Regions from separate parts of the Priestia sp. D3YE.R1 genome, predicted to be linked through region 4. Evidence: riboswitches for the same ligand, from Rfam matches in the RefSeq annotation. Region 4 holds a riboswitch; each other region holds the start of a gene.
The links. A riboswitch is a leader RNA that binds a small molecule or an ion and turns the genes downstream of it on or off. The one in region 4 is predicted to bind thiamine pyrophosphate.
Positions count from the first base shown of each region.

Region 1: another riboswitch for thiamine pyrophosphate. It lies ahead of ACOZIR_RS13665 (acetylornithine deacetylase); the one in region 4 lies ahead of tenA (thiaminase II).
Region 2: another riboswitch for thiamine pyrophosphate. It lies ahead of thiC (phosphomethylpyrimidine synthase ThiC); the one in region 4 lies ahead of tenA (thiaminase II).
Region 3: another riboswitch for thiamine pyrophosphate. It lies ahead of ACOZIR_RS25455 (thiamine phosphate synthase); the one in region 4 lies ahead of tenA (thiaminase II).

Region 1 is NZ_JBLTHW010000002.1:269,670-272,835, forward strand. It holds gene ACOZIR_RS13655 (PTS transporter subunit EIIC) at 1-614, shown strand, start outside; gene ACOZIR_RS13660 (MupG family TIM beta-alpha barrel fold protein) at 611-1,621, shown strand; TPP riboswitch at 1,840-1,942, shown strand; gene ACOZIR_RS13665 (acetylornithine deacetylase) at 2,057-3,166, shown strand, end outside.
Region 2 is NZ_JBLTHW010000014.1:12,457-15,622, reverse strand. It holds gene ACOZIR_RS27660 (undecaprenyl-diphosphate phosphatase) at 1-535, opposite strand, end outside; gene ACOZIR_RS27655 (hypothetical protein) at 993-1,283, shown strand; TPP riboswitch at 1,365-1,479, shown strand; gene thiC (phosphomethylpyrimidine synthase ThiC) at 1,593-3,166, shown strand, end outside.
Region 3 is NZ_JBLTHW010000007.1:73,223-76,388, forward strand. It holds gene ACOZIR_RS25440 (fluoride efflux transporter FluC) at 88-504, shown strand; gene crcB (fluoride efflux transporter CrcB) at 505-894, shown strand; gene ACOZIR_RS25450 (hypothetical protein) at 942-1,157, shown strand; TPP riboswitch at 1,316-1,417, shown strand; gene ACOZIR_RS25455 (thiamine phosphate synthase) at 1,540-2,163, shown strand; gene thiO (glycine oxidase ThiO) at 2,147-3,166, shown strand, end outside.
Region 4 is NZ_JBLTHW010000003.1:304,891-308,056, reverse strand. It holds gene ACOZIR_RS19870 (TspO/MBR family protein) at 270-1,016, opposite strand; TPP riboswitch at 1,243-1,341, shown strand; gene tenA (thiaminase II) at 1,437-2,126, shown strand; gene ACOZIR_RS19860 (aldehyde dehydrogenase) at 2,154-3,166, opposite strand, start outside.

The DNA.
Region 1 (3,166 bases), on a different contig from region 4:
TGTTAATTACAGGAATTATTACGTATGTAGTATTTATGCCAATCGGCGGCTTAATTTCCGATGGAATCACAAAAGGTCTTTTAGGAATTTTAGAGGTTGGAGGAGTTGTAGCAGGCTTTGTTTTAGGAGCGACGTTCTTGCCGCTCGTCATTACAGGACTGCATCAAGGCCTTACTCCTGTTCATTTAGAGCTTATCAATTCAATTGGAGATGATCCGCTTCTTCCTATACTAGCAATGGGTGGAGCCGGTCAGGTCGGTGCAGCTTTTGCTATTTATATCAAAACAAAGAAAAAACGTTTAAAGCGAGCAATTGGAGGTGCACTTCCTTCAGGGCTGCTCGGAATCGGAGAGCCGCTTATTTTTGGAGTCACACTTCCTTTAGGGCGTCCATTCTTAACCGCTTGTCTTGGAGCTGGAATCGGCGGAGCGTTTCAGGCGCACTTCCATATTGCAACTGTAGCAGTGGGAGTATCAGGTTTGCCGCTTACGTTTTTAGTTCATGCGCATCAAATTCTTCTTTATTTACTTGGATTAGTTATTGCTTACGCAGCAGGCTTTATTTGTACCTATTTCTTTGGATTTAACGATGAAATGGCAAGGGAATTTGAATGATTGGTATTTCGTTTTATTTAAATGATAGTGATGCCAAAAAAAGATTAATAAAAGCAAGCGAGTGCGGCGTCACACGCGCATTTACTTCGCTTCACATTCCAGAAGAAAAAGGAGATTTGGCTGAACGGGCAAAAGAATTGCTTCATGTGGCTAGAGATTGTGGAATAAGCGTGTATGCAGACGTATCCAAGCATACGCCGGTTCATTTAGGTATCAAAAGCTTTATGACTCTATCTTCACTTGGCGTATCGGGTATTAGACTAGACGATGGCTTCAGTGTAGAAGAAACTCTTTCACTTGCCAATGAATTTTATATTGCTGTTAATGCCAGTACATTGTTAAAACAAGAAATAGAAGCGCTGTTATCTGCAGGCCTTCATCATCATCAGCTGCTTGCATGGCATAATTTTTATCCGCGACCTGAAACAGGACTTGAAGAAGCGTTTTTTCAACAGCAGACAGATTTATTTAATGAACTTCGTATTCCAGTCTGCGCTTATATTCCGGGAGAAGGCGAAAAAAGAGGCCCTATTTATCAAGGTCTTCCTACTAGAGAAAAAGACCGTAATAAATGTCCTTTTACCTCTGCAGTAGATTTATACGGATGCGGAGTAACGGAGGTTTATATTGGAGATCCATACGCCGCTTCAAGTTTATTAAAGCGTTTAGTTCAATATCAAGAAAAACGCATTATTCCGCTACGCATTCGTTCCCCTCATATTCAGGGAACGTACAGCGTGCGTCCGGATGTATCAAGAGACGTTCTGCGTTTGGTTGATACTCGATCTGTAAAGCCAGTGCCGCCATTTCATACCGTAGAACGCAGAATCGGAGCAATTACAATGGACAATGATGGCTACGGACGTTACAGAGGAGAGGTTCAAATAGCTAAAACCAATTTGCCTGCAAATGCTAATGTTAACGTGATTGGGTATGTGATAGAGGAAGATCATGAGCTGCTTTCATTAGTGAGACCGGGACAAAAACTTGAGCTTATTACTGTCTAAATGGAAAAACGGTGTATTTTTAAAGAAGCCGATAGCTAACTAGTAAGTTTAGTAAAATAAAAAGCACACACTGCTTGAAAAAGGTGTGTGCTCTTTATTTTACTAAAAAGGAAACTATTTTCATTGCTGAATCATGAACCTTTCTATTGAATAAAACGCTTTACTATGATAAAACTATTACAGGTAAACATATAATAATAGATAATCTTATAGAGATACAACACCACTAGGGGTGCTTTCTAAGCTGAGAGAGACGAGAAGTCTTAACCCTTATAACCTGAACTAGGTAATACTAGCGTAGGAAAGAGGTATTGTAATGGATGTTTTGTATGGTATTTCCTTACGAACTCGTTATAATAATTTTTTGTATATAAACAAAAACACTTCTTTCCTGCGAAAGAAGTGTTTTTTTATGCGTAAAGGAAGGTGTCATACATGGAAGAAACAATTGATTTGCTTGTCAAACAGGTAGAGGAGCGCAAAGGGGAGCTAATCCAGTTATTAAAAAAGCTTGTTTCATATAAAACGCCAGCGCCTCCTGCACGAAATTCTCATGAAGCGCAGCTGTATGTAGCGGATTTTCTTAAAAACTGCGGTTTTTCCATCGATATGTGGGACTTATATTCCAACGATCCTATTGTAGTGGGCACATTAAAAGGAAAAAAATCAGCTGACTATCAAAGCCTAATTATTAACGGGCATATGGATGTAGCTGAGGTACAAGAAAATGAAAAATGGGAGACAGATCCGTTTGAAGCTGTCGTGAAAGACAATAAAATCATCGGACGCGGAGTTGCTGATATGAAAGGCGGCTTGGCAGGAGCATTATTTGCCGTTCAGCTTCTAACAGAAGCAGGAATTGAGCTGCCGGGAGACTTGATTTTTGAATCCGTTGTAGGAGAAGAAGTAGGAGAGGCAGGTACGCTGCAATGCTGTCAGAAAGGGTATACAGCTGATTTTGCGCTCGTAGCGGATACAAGTGATTTACATATTCAAGGTCAAGGCGGAGTGATCACGGGATGGATTACCATAAAAAGCAGTAAAACCTATCATGACGGTACACGCCGCAGTATGATTCATGCTGGAGGAGGCCTCTTAGCCGCCAGCGCTATTGAAAAGATGGCAAAAGTGATCGGAGGGCTGCAAGAATTGGAGCGTCACTGGGCTGTTACAAAGAGCTATCCAGGATTTTTACCAGGTACAAATACGATTAATCCAGCAGTAATCGAAGGCGGAAGACATGCTGCTTTTATTGCAGATGAATGCAGGTTGTGGATCACCGTTCACTATTATCCAAATGAGTCGTACGACCAAGTATCAAAAGAAGTGGAAGAATATATTATAGCTATTGCAAAAGCGGATCCATGGTTAAAAGATAATCTGCCAACCTTTGAATGGGGAGGCACATCGATGATTGAAGACAGAGGAGAGATCTTCCCGTCATTAGAAATTGATGAAAATCATGCAGGAGTACAGCTGCTTGCACATACTCATGAACAAATGGAAGGAAAAAAGCCTCCAATTGATGTGTCAACTAGCGTAACA
Region 2 (3,166 bases), on a different contig from region 4:
TTGAGCCTGAACGAGAAAACCCTGGCCAAAGAGCAATACATTGAAACAGTCCTATACCCAGTGCTTGTCCATAAGACATTTGGTCCACCGTCTCTACACGCGGACGTTTAGGTCCAAACAAATCTGCTAGAATCATTAATACAGCTCCGACCACTAAGCCAATTAGCACCGTATTTAAAGAAAACAAATGTTCATCAATGTAATCATCAAACAAAAGTCCTAACACTCCTGCGGGTAACAGACCAACAATTACCTGCATTAAATTCAAGCGATTTGTCGGTCCAATTGGAGCAGCTGGTTTTTTTCCCAATCCTAATAAATTAATAAAACGATCTTTAAAAATAACAACTACTGCTAAGATCGACCCTAGCTGAATAACAATTTTAAATGTATTAGCTACTGGAGATGAAAATAATTCTTTTGAATTTAACCACAGGTCATCCACAATAATCATATGCCCAGTTGACGAAACAGGAGCAAACTCTGTTAAACCTTCTACAATCCCTAAAATGATTGCTACAATAATTTCCCACATAAAGCTATGTACCTTGCCTTTCTTTCAAATTAATAAGCTTATCGCTTCGTTTTACATGCTCAACTATTTTCCTATTTTGACACTTGCTTTTTTATCATAATTGTTAAAACTATGAAATACAATGTGTATTTGCAAAAAGATAAGAATCTTTAATAATTTGTAATAAAAAGCTTACATCCTATACCCAAAAAACAAGATATCAGCTTTTATTTGTTTTAAAAAGCAGTCACTATGTTCGGTATAAATTCCGGTACCTTAGCTAAAAATGAATCATCTAGACTATTTTTCTTTGGTGTGAAAAAATGACTAAATCATTATGTTTTTTCCATCCCCTTTGCTGTCATCTATCATTTTAATCAACTAGTGCTGACTTATACGACATATCCCCTAAGTAATTTGAAACTTTTTTCTCTCTTTTCTCGTATATAGTAGTATCTTTTTTAGGAGGCTTTTTACTATGAATGGAAATGTACGTACAATGAAATGGGTCACTGCTGGGTACGAAGCCTTGCTGGGAATTCCTTTAATCGGTGCGGGGATTGTTATGGGCTTTAGCTATACTCCTCTTTTTATTGGATTTATTCTTCATGCTATCACGCTCATTTTAGCTAATAGACGAGGGTTATCTGCTTATGGAAACATACTAGGGATTGTTACCTCACTGGTTGCTTGGGTTCCATTTTTAGGATTTATCATGCATATTATTACAGCTATTGTGATTGCAATCGATGCTGCTAGACAACGCTAATTGTCTAGCTTTTTTTATTTAAGGGTTGATTTTTTACCGAATGATGGTAAACTTAAGCCGTAAATCGAATAATTTGAATGTTATTTCTACTAGGGGTGTCTGGTAGCTCAGACTGAGAGAAGAGTGCAATAAAACTCTTTAACCCTTTGAACCTGATTTGGGTTATACCAGCGGAGGGAAGTAGTCTTGAAAAGAATAGTATATGTTTATTCTTTTTTCGCCTATTCCATCGGGTTCTGTCTATCACAGAACCCGATTTTTTTATGGTTCGGTATAGCTACACTTTATGCGAAACCGGAGGAATATGTAATGTCAAAACAAAATGTATCAGTTTCTATGAAAAAGCCTTTTCCAAACAGTCACAAAGTATATGTCCAAGGATCCAGACAAGACCTTAAAGTGCCTATGCGTGAAATTCATCAGTCTCCTACTACAGGGTCTTTTGGTGAAGAAGAAAATAGTCCCGTACGTGTATACGACACGAGCGGTGTTTATACAGATCCCTCTTATGAAATTAATTTACAAAAAGGATTACCGGCTCTGCGCGAAAAGTGGATTGCAGAACGAAACGATGTAGAAACATATCAAGGCCGTACGGTTCAGCCACAGGATAACGGTTATTATGATGGTGATCCAAGAGATCAGTACGAGCGCTTTATTACTAATCGTTTACCTTTGCGCGCGAAAAAAAATCAAAATGTAACGCAAATGCACTATGCGAAAAAAGGAATCATCACGCCCGAAATGGAATTTATCGCTATTCGTGAACAGATGGATCCTGAAGTTGTGCGTGAAGAAGTAGCAAGAGGACGTGCGATTATCCCTAATAATATCAATCACCCTGAGAGCGAACCGATGATTATCGGCCGCAAATTCCACGTGAAAATTAATGCTAATATCGGAAATTCAGCTATTCGTTCAGCTATTGAAGATGAAGTAGAAAAAATGACATGGGCAACGCGTTGGGGAGCCGATACAATTATGGATTTATCAACAGGAAAGGATATCCACACAACACGCGAATGGATTATCCGCAACTCGCCTGTTCCTGTAGGGACCGTTCCTATTTACCAAGCGCTTGAAAAAGTAAAAGGTGTAGCAGAAGATCTAACGTGGGAAGCATATCGCGATACATTAATTGAACAAGCAGAACAAGGTGTTGATTACTTTACTATTCACGCAGGTGTTCTTTTACGCTATATTCCTCTGACAGCGAAACGTACGACAGGTATTGTTTCACGGGGAGGATCCATCTTGGCGCAGTGGTGTTTAGCTCATCATGAAGAGAACTTTTTATATACTCGCTTTGAAGAAATCTGTGAAATCTGTAAAGCATATGATATTTCTATTTCGCTTGGCGATGGGCTACGTCCTGGTTCCATTGCAGATGCTAATGATGAGGCACAGTTCGGTGAATTAGAAACGCTTGGTGAATTAACTAAAATTGCTTGGAAACACGATGTTCAAGTTATGATTGAAGGTCCTGGACATGTCCCTATGCACCTCATCAAAGAAAACGTAGATAAACAAATGGAAATATGCCAGGAAGCTCCCTTCTATACTCTTGGACCGCTTACAACTGACATCGCTCCAGGCTATGACCATATTACATCGGGTATTGGCGCTGCAATGATTGGCTGGTTTGGGACAGCTATGCTTTGCTACGTAACGCCAAAAGAACATTTAGGTCTGCCGAATAAAGAAGACGTTCGAGAAGGCGTTATCACCTATAAAATTGCTGCGCATGCCGCTGACCTGGCAAAAGGCCATCCAGGAGCACAAAAACGCGATAATGCACTGTCTAAAGCAAGATTTGAATTTAGATGGAATGATCAATTTAACCTGTCACTAGATCCAGAGCGTGCAAAAGAATATCACGATGA
Region 3 (3,166 bases), on a different contig from region 4:
ATTTTTTCATGACTTTTGGTGCAATAAACATATAGTTAAATGTTAAGGTAGAAATAAATTCCTTATGGTACACTTAAAGAAGAATTTATGAAACGGAGCGATATGATGAAAGCCATAAACTTAATCTCAATTGCCTTTGGTGCTATCGCTGGTACATATGCACGTTATTTGCTGAATCTTTCCTTATTATATACGGGCTATCCAATAGGAACGGTAATTGAAAACCTATTAGGAAGCTTCATACTAGGCCTATTAACAGGATTTTTTGCGTGGAAAAAGCCAAAAGAATGGATAAAGCTTGGACTAGGAGTTGGCGTGTGCGGCGGTTTTACAACGTATTCAACGTTTGCAGGAGACGTCATTTCTCTCACTCAGCACCATTTATTTTGGGGAGCCATTTATGTCATTGTCTCTTTAGTAGGTGGAATACTTCTTGCTTTAGCAGGCTATCTATGCGGTGAAGCGGCAGGGGAAAATTTAGTGAAAGTACATGAGGTGAAGTAAATGAGCATAGTGAGCTTGGCACTTGGCGGGGCAGCTGGAGGAATATGCCGTTATCTTTTGGGTTTAAAAGTTACAAAAACAGTTTCAAACCCTCCTTTTCCAGTATCAATGCTGTTTGTAAACTTGCTCGGTGCGTTTGGGCTTGGTCTTTTTTACGGTAGTTATTATGGAAAGGTTCCGAGTCATGCTTATGATGATTCAATATTTTTAATGATTGGCATTGGTTTTTTTGGTGCCTTTACCACTTTTTCAACGTTTAGTGTGGAAACCGTACAGTTAATTCGAGAAAAATCTTATCGGAAAATGTTGGCGTACGTGGGGATTTCAGCATTTGGAACAGTTGGTTTATTTGCAGTCGGTTTACTGGCAGGAACGTTTTTATTTAAGTAAAGAGAACGTTTCTAGTAGGGAAAAACAAAAAGACGGAGAAGTAGAGAATGGATAGAAAAGCAGAAGTTTGGAAATACATTTTGTTGATTGTAGCTGTTGCAGGTCAGATCATCGGTTTTTTATTTTTATTTATAAATGTTGTGGCGGCATTTATTTTTTACGGTTTTTATATTCTAACTTTTATTATGTTACTCCTGCTGTTTATATGGGATCGGAAAAAGGAAAAAGACAAAGAAGAATTTGACGACTATACCGATTACTAACCATATAAAAAGCAGAATAATGCGGTGCGCCGGGTCTCTTAGTAAAGAAGCTTAAAAGATACATCTATAAAAGGAAGAGAGCCGTAAGAGCATAAAGAGATATTGTATTTACATCTAGTTGTGTTATAATTTTAAGTGCAAAAACAAAATCAATAAATAGCAATCACTAGGGGAGCTTTTTGAAGCTGAGACGAATGTATTTCGGACCCTTTGAACCTGATCTGGTTTGGACCAGCGTAGGGAAGTGGCGATCATGTTTACATAACGAATACATGCTAACCACTCTACGTTGTAGAGTGGTTTTTTGTATGTAATAAAGCCCTCTGCACAAGATGAAGTGATTGAAATTTCTCTTTATTCTGAATGGAAAGGTTTCGATCATGTGGATATTCCTAAATTTCATGTCATTACAACAGATAAGCAGCCAATCGAAGAGCTTCAAAAAACTTTAACGGCTATCGCGCCTTTTGCGGGTGCCATTCATATTAGAGAAAAAGAGAAAACGGCAAAGCAGATTCAATGTTTACTAGAAAGCCTGCCATTTTGTCGCTCTAAAATTATTGTGAATGACCGAGTTGATGTAGCGCATGCTTTAAAAGCAAAAGGCGTACAGCTTGCCTATCATAGTTTAGACGTTTCGTTTGTTATAGACGCATTTCCTTCTCTTATTGTCGGAAAGTCAGTTCACTCTGTGGAAGAGGCTTTAGAAGCTGAAAAAGATGGTGCTCACTACATTCTATACGGACATATTTATTCAACACATTCAAAAAAAGGATTAAAGAGTCGAGGGATAGCAGCACTAAAAGAAGTAGTAGACGCTGTGCGGATACCGGTTATTGCCATTGGAGGAATTACTCCTGTAAATGCCAAAGAGGTACTTCAAACAGGAGCACACGGTATAGCTGTGATGTCTGGTGTCATGCTTGCGCAAGATCCCCTCAAAGCGATTAAACAATATTCTCATATATGGACATCTGGAGGTGGAGAAAATGAAGCAGCATTATGATGTACTGTTAATCGGAGGAGGTATAATCAGCTCTTCTATCGCTTATCATTTGTCAAAACAAGGAGCGTCAGTAGCTATTCTTGAACGCAATCAAATTGGTTGTGAAGCTTCAAGTGCAGCCGCTGGTATTTTAGGTGCTCAAGCTGAAATTGATGAAGAAGGTCCTCTTTTAGACCTTGCTATTAAGAGCAGAAGCATGTTTCCTGAACTGGTGAAGGAACTAAAAGAAAAAACGGCTATCGACGTAGAGCTCATTCAAAAAGGCTTATTAAAAGTCGCTGTAACAGAAGAAGATGCACACGTATTAAAGAAAAAAGCCGCTCAGCACCACCGGTGGGACAAAGATGTAAGATGGATTGATGTAAAAGAAGCGCGTTTGTTAGAACCCGGGCTCTCTCCAGACATATACGGAGCCATTACAATACCGGGAGACGGTCAGCTGGCTCCGGCTAAGTTAACGCAAGCTCTTGCTCATGGAGCCTTGTATCACGGAGCAGATGTATTCGAATACTGTGACGTTCATTCTCTTATTATGGAAAATGAAACAGTAAAAGGTGTACAGACGTCCAAAGGCTCTTTTTATGGAGAAAAAGTAGTTATCGCAGCTGGCTCATGGGCTAAACGCTTTATTTCTTCTGAACATTTAGGTGAGGTGTTTCCTGTAAAAGGAGAGTGTATTGCTCTGCAAAGTCATAAGCCCCTGCTTTCTAAAACGATTTTTTTAGATGAAGGTTTTTACTTAGTTCCTAAGACTGGTGGAAGAATCGTAATCGGGGCAACTAAGCTGCAGCATGATTTTACTAAGACCGTTTCTGCACAAGGTATTCAATTTTTGCTGAATAAAGCTTCTGCGCTTCTGCCGGCCATTAAAGAAGCTACATTTGAAAAAGCATGGGCAGGTCTTCGTCCACAAACAAATGATGGCTGGCCTTATTTAGGAGAGCACCCTGAAATAGCGAATCTACACATGGCTTTTGGCCACTACCGAAACGGTATTTTATTA
Region 4 (3,166 bases):
TATTTTGCCTTTTTCGTTTATTTCTAAACATATAGGCTCCAAACATAATGCCTAGCATAGTATAATAGCGGAACTTCAATTTAAAAAGTTGAATTTTTCATTATGCACCGATGCAACATGGAGGTTACGCTTATGACATTTATTTTATCATTCGTACCAATTGTTGTTCCTTTTGGTATTTTAATTATCTTAATTGCTTTTACAGCTGCTTTTTTACAATCAAAAGAGCATCATAAAAAGCTCTAGCTTACAAAAGCTAGAGCTTCTTTTTAAAAACGTCTATAGCGTTTAATCAATCCCACAATAATGGCAATTGCTAATAAAACAACTGAAATGATGACAGTAATGACAATTAGCTGATTTCCACTTTGCTTCACTGCAATGGCAATATAAGCCCAAATAAAAACAAGCGGATAAACAGCGTCTCGGTTTTTTAATGTAAACACAATGCCCAGCGCAGCTCCTACCAGCAGCATAATAATCGTCCATGCTAACTCGTTTAAGCCAAGCAAGTGCTGTATTCCATTTGCTTGAAATACAACAAACACATTGACAATAGTCGCAACAGAAATCCATCCAAGATACAGAGAAATCGGCAGACGCATAAACCATGTCGTCATTCGAGAATGCTGAATAATGGAATACACAATCATTAATGTGCCTAGAATAAAGAGCATAACTAAAAGAGATAACTTATAGTAATCGTTTTGGAAAATAAAGATCCACGCACTATTTAACAAACAGTTTAGAGAAAACCAAATGCCGATACGTGCATATATTTCCTTTTGATCTTCTCTTGCAAAAAATTGGCGTATAACCCAAATGGTTAATAATAAATAAATAACGCCCCAGATAGCAAAGGCATAACCCGCTGGTGTAAACAACGTAGGAACTTGCGCAGAAGCTTCTCCCGTTGTTTTGCCTCCTATTGGAATAGCATTTGCTAAATAATTCACAAGCAGTGTAATAGCCAAGCCTACTGTATTTAATACAGCATACAAACGAAATTTCGCCATTTTGTTCTCTCCTTTCTTCTATTTATATGGGAATGTTTCGGAGACGAAAACGGCTCTTCCCTTCATTAATACCTCTTCTTCCCTAAAAATATGCATTTTTAAACAAAAATGATTAAAAATAGCTTCAAGATGCTACCTCTTTAAGAGATAAAAACCGTTAGGGAACAATTTTCCATAACGCTTTCTATTTTTCAGAATATATGGTAAGTTAAACATAGACTAATAGGAAGTCCACTAGGGGTGCCGACCGGCTGAGACAAGTTTTCTTGATCCCTTTGAACCTGATCTGGCTCATACCAGCGTAGGAAAGTGGCAATGTTCAGTTTTGTACTGTCCTTTGCCACTCCGTTTACAAACGGAGTGTTTTTTATTTCCTTTATGTGCTTGTTTGTGACTTCCTCATATTAAAGGAGGATTTTGATGTCATTTTCGTCTCACTTAAGACAAGAAGCAAATTATATTTACGAAGCAATTTTTAACCATCCTTTTATTACAGGAATTGCTGAAGGAAACGTGCCAAAAGAAGCGCTTATTCACTACGTTTCTCAAGATTACGAATACTTAACAGCATTTGTACGCATTTACGGCGCTGCTTTAACAAAATGCCGCACGCGTACCGAAATGGAAGCCTTTAATGCCGGCATTTCTACGGTATTACATAGTGAAGTACACCCTCACAATAATTTTTGTGAAGTAGCAGGCGTACGCTATGAAGACCTTCACACTGAGGCTCTTTCACCAACGGCCAGCCACTACATTAACCATATGACAAGCGTTGCGCATACAGGCAGCTTAGCGGAAATCATTGCCGTGCTTCTTCCATGTCCATGGACGTACGTTGAAATTGGCCAGCGGATTACAGAACAAGTAAATCCATCTCCTTCTCATCCTTTTTATGAATGGATTCAGTTTTATAATAATGAAGAAATGAATAGCACAACACAATGGTTTTGTAACAAGCTTGATGAACTTGCCGAACAAGCTACTGAAGAAGAACGTAATCGTATGAAAGATCACTTCATCAAAAGCTGTGAACTGGAGTATTTATTTTGGGAAATGGCGTATACGCAGGAAAAATGGCCGCTTTCTCAGCTTTCACTTTCAAAATAACGAAAAAGCCTCCTATCAGGAGGCTTTTTATTTCAATAATTTTTTGATCATTTTCAGGTTTTGTTTCTCCGAAGGATAGCGGAATGACAAATCAAACTTGGTTGTTTGAGACAACATGCTTTTAAAATGAGAAAATGTCTGAAAGCTGTCTTTTCCATGATATTGACCCGTACCGCTTTCTCCTACTCCGCCAAAGGGTAAATATGGCGTAGCGATATGCATAAGTGTATCATTTATGCAGCCTCCTCCAAATGAAAGACGCTCCGTTATGACGTTTTGTACATCTTCACTTTCTGTAAACAAGTAAAGAGCGAGCGGCTTAGCTTTTTCTTGAACTTTATGAATAACTTCGTCTAGCGTTTCGTATTCAATCATAGGAAGAATAGGCCCAAAAATTTCTTCTTGCATAACATCTGATGTCCAGCTTACTTCACTTAACACCGTAGGTTCTATTGTGAGCGTGCTTTTATTGTACCCGCCTCCAACTATAGCGTTTCCGTCTTTTAAAAACTCAATTAGCCGAGTAAAATGGCGCTCACTGACAATACGGCCGTAGCGGTCGCTTTCAAGCGGATTACTACCGTAAAATTGAGAAATTGCTTCGCGAAGTTTTTTCACCAGCTGCGCTTTTACCTTTTTATGCACGAGCAAATAATCAGGAGCAACACACGTTTGGCCTGCATTCATTCCTTTGCCAAACATAATTCGCTTCGCTGCAAGATCTAGGTTTGCATCTTCATGTACAATGCACGGACTTTTCCCTCCTAGCTCAAGCGTGACGGGAATAAGCTGCTTCCCTGCTTCTTGCATAATAATTTTCCCTACATTTACACTTCCCGTAAAAAAAATATAATCAAGCGGCTGTTTTAAAAGCAGGCTTGTGGTTTCTACAGCTCCTTCAATCACCGTCACAAATGCTGGATCAAAAGCCTCAGCTAGTAATTCTTGTATAACGCGAGATACGCTAGGCGTTAATTCAGAAGGCTTAATAATAGCCGTGTTCCCAGCGGCAATCGCTCCTACTAAAGGAGATAGCGCTA